Regions from separate parts of the Gottfriedia sp. NPDC057948 genome, predicted to be linked through region 1. Evidence: a T-box and tRNA genes for the amino acid it is inferred to sense, from the RefSeq annotation. Region 1 holds a T-box; the other holds one or more tRNA genes.
What was found. The T-box of region 1 lies ahead of pheS (phenylalanine--tRNA ligase subunit alpha). A T-box ahead of a tRNA ligase gene usually reads a tRNA of that ligase, here a tRNA-Phe.

Region 1 (3,396 bases):
AAAATCAAACGCGTGTAATGGTTGACCATATTCAATTAAAATATAGTTCGTAATATCAACCACATTATTAATCGGACGAATACCAGCGCTCATTAAACGAGCTTGCATCCATAATGGTGAAGGACCAATTTTTACACCTTTCACTAATTTAGCACTATAATATGGTGCATCTTCTTTTGATTCAATTGAAACTGAAACATAATCAGCAGTTGTAGCTGATTGAGCGCTTATCGCTGGAAGTTTCACATCACGATCTAAAATTGCAGCTACCTCATAGGCAACACCAATCATATTTAAGCAATCAGCACGGTTTGGTGTTAATCCAAGTTCTAATACTGCATCATCACGATAAAGTACGTCTAATGCATCTGCTCCTACTTCAGCATCACTTGGTAAAACAAAAATGCCATTTGAGAATTCTTTTGCAACTACTTTGCCTTCAATTCCTAATTCTTGAAGAGAGCAAATCATTCCTTCAGAAACTTCTCCACGTAATTTAGCTTTTTTAATTTTGAAATTCCCCGGTAAAACAGCGCCTACCTTTGCCACGATCACTTTTTGACCTTTAGCAACATTCGGTGCGCCACAAATAATTTGTACTGGTTGTTCTTCTCCAACATCAACAGTACATTTTGATAATTTATCTGCCTCTGGATGTTGTTCACGTTCCATTACATAACCAACAACAACATTTTTAATTCCTTCTGAAAGATGATCAACACCTTCAACTTCAATACCTGCTTTTGTTATTAATTTTGCAAGTTCGTCTGGTGTAACACCACTTAAATCAACGTATTCTTGTAACCATTTTGTTGATACAAACATGTTTTAGTCCCCTCCTACCTTACATTTGTTGGAATTGCTTTAAGAATCTTATATCGTTCGTATAGAAATGACGAATATCATCAATACCATATTTTAATAATGCAATACGTTCTGGACCCATACCGAAAGCAAATCCTTGAACTTCTTTTGGATTATACCCAGCCATCTCAAGTACGTTAGGATGAACCATTCCCGCACCTAAAATTTCAATCCATCCAGTGTGTTTACACATGTTACAGCCTTTTCCTCCACATTTCATACAAGAAATATCCATTTCTACTGAAGGCTCAGTGAATGGGAAGAAGCTTGGGCGTAAGCGAATTTCACGATCTTCACCAAACATTTTTTTCGCAAAAAGTTGTAAAGTACCTTTTAAGTCACTCATTGAAATGTTTTCACCAATTACAAGACCTTCGATTTGCATAAATTGATGAGAATGTGTAGCATCATCGTCATCACGGCGATAAACCTTACCAGGACAAATTATTTTAATTGGACCTTTTTCCACGTTTGCTTCCATTGTTCTAGCTTGAACAGGTGAAGTATGAGTTCTCATTAATGTTTCTTCAGAAATATAAAATGAATCCTGCATATCACGTGCTGGATGACCTTTTGGTAAATTTAATGCTTCGAAATTATAATAATCTTTTTCTACTTCTGGACCTTCTGCGATTTCATATCCCATTCCAATAAATAAATCTTCAATTTCTTGAATAACCGCTCTTAATGGATGAGCTCCACCTGCATGAACTGGTCTTCCTGGAAGTGTTACGTCAATTGATTCACTTTCTAATTTTTCATTAATTGCATTTTGTTCTAATACAACTTGCTTTGCTTCAAGTTTTTCTTGGATTGCCGCACGTACTTCATTAGCTACAGCTCCCATTTTAGGGCGCTCTTCAGGAGTTAAATCCTTCATTGCTTTCATTGCCTCAGTAATCGGACCTTTTTTCCCTAGATAGGCAATTCTTATTTCATTTAATACTTTTAAATCTGTTGCTTCTTCTATTTGCTTAATCGCTTCTGATTGTAAAGAAACTAAACGCTCTTGCATGAATAATCCTCCTATTCAATTTCATAAATTTAAACATAAAAAAACCTCGCTCCCAAAAAAGGGACGAGGATTGATCGCGGTACCACCCTAATTAACAGTTATTATGTTACAAAAAACTAACTGCTCACTTCATTCATATAACGATCTACTTAGATAGACCGAGTCGCCTTTACATTTAAAAATGGTCCCGGCGCTAGCTCAAGAGGTGAATTCAATTTGGTCTACTATAAAAGTGCTTACAGTCTACGGCACCTTTTCCCTAAATAGAGATTCAAATTTACTATTCTCTGTCATTGCTTTTTATGTATTAAATTTTCTTAATTAATTATATTGATTTTTTTCAATTAATGCAACTGCTCAACATAATTATTTACTAAATGATTGAATCATTTTTACTGACCTAGAATGCTCAAATTAGGCTTCTATTATTTTTTACAGACTATACATTAGAATCCCTGCTGCAATACCAACGTTTAATGATTCAGCTTTACCGTAAATCGGTATATATAGATTTTCATCAGTTAATGAAAGTAATGTTGAATTCACACCTTTACCTTCATTTCCTACAATAATGGCAAAACGATTTGTAACGTTTACTTCATTAAATGGTTTTGCATTTTGAAGAGATGTTCCGTAAACAGTTAATCCTTTATCTTTTAAATTAGAAACTGCTTCAACTAAATCACCACGTAATATTGGTAAATGGAATAATGATCCTTGCGTGGATCGAATTGTTTTAGCATTATATAGGTCACTTGTACCCGAACCTAAAATAACCCCATCAAAACCAGCCGCATCCGCTGTTCGAATCATTGTTCCAACATTCCCTGGATCTTGAACTTCATCAATTAATAATAATTTTGACACTTTCTCAAAATCAATTCTAACAAAAGAAAATTCAATAATTGCAAAAATACCTTGAGATGTTTCTGTTTCGCTTAATTCCTTGCTAACCTCTTTAGATATATACGTAATTTCAAATGACCCTGTCGAAAAATTAGAAGGTAAGTCAATCTCTTCACTAATTAATAAATGAAGAATCGGTGCATCTTGCTTAATTGCCTCCTCGACTAAGTGAAAACCTTCTACGATATATTGTTTAGCTTTATCTCTTCCTTTTTTAGTATGTAGCTTTTTCCAAGCCTTTACAGAATTATTTTGTATGGAATCAATTTGTTTCATAAGTTTCCTTTACCTTTCATCGTATCTCATATGAGTTTATCATACATAAAATCGTTTCCGTTTACAAATACTACATAAAGCTTAATATGAAAGGAGAATCCAAATGAATTTTAATATTCGCGGAGCAGTTCTTCACAATATTTCAGGTAATAAAAGTGATCAATTAGAAGCAACAATTGTAGATGCTATTCAAAGTGGTGAAGAAAAAGTATTACCAGGTTTAGGTGTACTTCTCGAAGTTTTTTGGAATCACGCTTCTGAAAATCAAAAGCATGAACTACTTACAGTTTTAGAAAATGGAGTAAGCCACTAAACTAATCTGTTAAAAACATAGA
Region 2 (3,396 bases), on a different contig from region 1:
ATGGCTGAAACAATTTCGTCACCTTCCATTACTGGGATAACAATCGTTTTCATTCGATGACCATTTTTAGGATCAATTAACACTTTCTCAGTTCTAGTACCTACTAAAAGAGCTCTTTTTACTAAAATATTAGTAGTTCTTTTACCAACAATAGACCGATTACTAGAATCCGAAGTAGCAATGACTTCACTATTTTGGTTAATAACACTTACGTCTGATATTCCAATATTCTTTCCGAAGTCTGAAACTATTTTTTGGATATTAGCTTTTACTTCTGGGTCGTCCAGAGTTTTCTTTTTTTCATACTCTATTTTTATATTATAAGCCAGTAGTTTAGCACGTTCGTTTATCGCAACTGTAAAACTGTTTACGAGCTGCTTTTCAAGCTCTCTTGAAAAATAAACACTAATAATTTGCATAGCTACCAAGATGAGTAAAATATAAACAAGTACAAATTTAAATACAATTGATTTAAATAAACCAACTTTATTATAAGCTGCCATTAATCTTGCTCCGGATCACGCAGGTAATATCCTACTCCCCTTCTTGTTACAATGAATAGTGGATAACTTGGATTGTCCTCAATTTTTTCTCGAAGTCTTCGAATTGTTACATCGACAGTTCGTACATCCCCAAAGTAATCATAACCCCAAACCGTTTGGAGTAAATGCTCTCTCGTCATAACCTGTCCGATATGCTTCGCTAAATAATATAGTAGTTCAAATTCGCGGTGAGTTAATTCGATCTTCTCGCCACGTTTTGTTACGATATAAGCGTTTGGATTGATAACCAGCGAGCCAATAATAACTTCAACTGACTCCTCTTTTTCAGATGGAGCTCCTGTTTGGTGTCTACGTAAATTTGCTTTTACTCTGGCAAGTAACTCACGTGTACTAAATGGTTTTGTTACGTAGTCATCTGCTCCCATTTCTAAACCTAGTACTTTATCTAATTCTGAGTCTTTTGCTGTAATCATAATGATCGGCATATCATGGTTCTTTCTAATTTCTCTACAAACTTCTAAACCATCTCTAATTGGTAACATAATATCTAATAAAACTAGGTCAGGAAGAAACTCATCTACTTTTTGTAATGCTTCCTCTCCATCATACGCGCAAACAATATCAAAACCTTCTTTTTCTAAATTAAACTTCAATATATCAGCAATTGGTTTTTCATCATCGACTATTAATATTTTTTTATTCATTCCCCGCACTCCTTTTCTAGTCAGTTTTTGCTACCGTCAATTCTATACATATCTTTTGCAATTTCATATTAAATTAGGCAACAAATAAACTTATCATAGTAATTTCGTTTTGTGGACTATCTCTCTAAATATAATACGAATACGATCTGACGTGTTATTTTTTTTGTATACAAACACTAGATTTTTGAAAAAAACCTCTAGCTTGTTGCTAGAGGTCTACTCCACTTACTTCTATTTTAAATTAAGTAGGTTTTTTTGTAAAATCGAACTGTTTAATTCTATTTTCAATAAGGTTGATATAAAATAAAAAACTACTGTATATACAGTAGTTTTTATGATGGCTCGGGACGGAATCGAACCGCCGACACGAGGATTTTCAGTCCTCTGCTCTACCGACTGAGCTACCGAGCCATTATATGGCGGTCCCGACCGGGATCGAACCGGCGATCTCCTGCGTGACAGGCAGGCATGTTAACCGCTACACCACGGGACCAAGATAATTTTATTAAAAAAGGATGACCCGTACGGGACTCGAACCCGTGTTACCGCCGTGAAAGGGCGGTGTCTTAACCGCTTGACCAACGGGCCACATTAATTTAAGAAAAGATGAGCCATGAAGGATTCGAACCTTCGACCCTCTGATTAAAAGTCAGATGCTCTACCTACTGAGCTAATGGCTCATAATATGATTAGCTTCATAAAATGATTAACTTCATAAGCTATGTACTAGTTATGACGACAAGATTCATCTTATCATACTTTCTAATAATTTGGCAATAGTTATTTAAAAAAATAATAAAAGCCCCTAAATTTTTATTTAAGGGCCTTATTATATTAAGCTCCGTAAACGTTACGTACGATATTTGTTTGGTTACGATCTGGACCTACTGAGAATACAGATAACGGAATACCGACTAATTGAGACACACGTTCTACATAATGTCTTGCATTAACTGGTAGTTCATTAAGAGTTTTTACTCCTGTAATATCTTCTGTCCAACCTGGAAGTTCTTCATAAACTGGCTCACATTCTGCAAGTTGTTTTAAGCTAGCAGGGAATTCAGTAATTGTTTCTCCACGGAATTTATAAGCAACGCAAATTTTTACAGTCTCTAGACCTGTTAATACGTCAATTGAATTAAGTGATAAATCAGTGATACCACTAACGCGACGAGCGTGGCGAACTACTACACTATCAAACCAACCTACACGTCTTGGTCTTCCAGTAGTTGTACCGTACTCACGACCTACTTCACGAATTGTATTTCCAATTTCGTCGAAAAGCTCAGTTGGGAATGCACCTTCACCAACACGAGTAGTATAAGCTTTACATACACCAACAACGTGATTAATTTTTGTCGGACCAACGCCAGATCCAATTGTTACTCCACCTGCAACTGGGTTAGAAGAAGTAACGAATGGGTATGTACCTTGGTCAATGTCTAACATTACACCTTGTGCACCTTCAAATAATACGCGTCTTCCACCATCAATTGCATCATTTAATACAACAGAAGTATCACACACATATTTTTTAATTTGTTGTCCGAACTCATAATATTCTTCAAAAATCTCTTCGATATTTAATGAATTTGAATCATACATTTTTTCAAATAAATTATTTTTCTCTTCAAGATTACGTTTTAATTTTTCGTAAAACTCTTCTTTATCTAAAAGGTCTGCCATACGGATTCCGACACGTGCAGCTTTGTCCATATAAGCTGGTCCAATACCTTTTTTAGTAGTACCAATCTTATTATCACCTTTACGCTCTTCTTCTAACTCATCTTGTTTTAAATGATAAGGTAAGATAACATGAGCACGGTTACTAATACGTAAGTTGTCAGTTGAAACACCTTTATCATGTAGGTATGCTAGCTCTTGAACTAAAGCTTTAGGATCTACAACCATACCATTTCCAATAACACAAATTTTATCTGAGAAGAAAATACCTGATGGAATTAAATGAAGTTTGTACTTTTCACCATTAAATACGATTGTATGACCTGCATTGTTACCACCTTGATATCTAGCAACTACTTCTGCCTGTTGTGATAAAAAGTCAGTAATTTTTCCTTTTCCTTCGTCTCCCCATTGAGAACCAACTACTACTACTGATGACAATGTACTGCACCTCCGATTAAATTACGCTATTTCCGAACTAAAACCAAAACTAGTATATCAAACTT

Region 2: it has a tRNA-Phe gene. The T-box ahead of pheS (phenylalanine--tRNA ligase subunit alpha) is inferred to sense a tRNA for this amino acid. The anticodon was not compared.

What each region holds. Positions count from the first base shown of each region.
Region 1 is NZ_JBHVPN010000007.1:119,988-123,383, forward strand. It holds gene pheT (phenylalanine--tRNA ligase subunit beta) at 1-825, opposite strand, end outside; gene pheS (phenylalanine--tRNA ligase subunit alpha) at 845-1,879, opposite strand; T-box leader at 1,936-2,182, opposite strand; gene ACFVRR_RS13200 (TrmH family RNA methyltransferase) at 2,312-3,061, opposite strand; gene sspI (small acid-soluble spore protein SspI) at 3,165-3,374, shown strand.
Region 2 is NZ_JBHVPN010000002.1:5,224-8,619, reverse strand. It holds gene walK (cell wall metabolism sensor histidine kinase WalK) at 1-503, opposite strand, end outside; gene yycF (response regulator YycF) at 503-1,207, opposite strand; tRNA gene ACFVRR_RS04075 (tRNA-Phe) at 1,546-1,618, opposite strand; tRNA gene ACFVRR_RS04070 (tRNA-Asp) at 1,625-1,700, opposite strand; tRNA gene ACFVRR_RS04065 (tRNA-Glu) at 1,724-1,795, opposite strand; tRNA gene ACFVRR_RS04060 (tRNA-Lys) at 1,815-1,887, opposite strand; gene ACFVRR_RS04055 (adenylosuccinate synthase) at 2,042-3,331, opposite strand.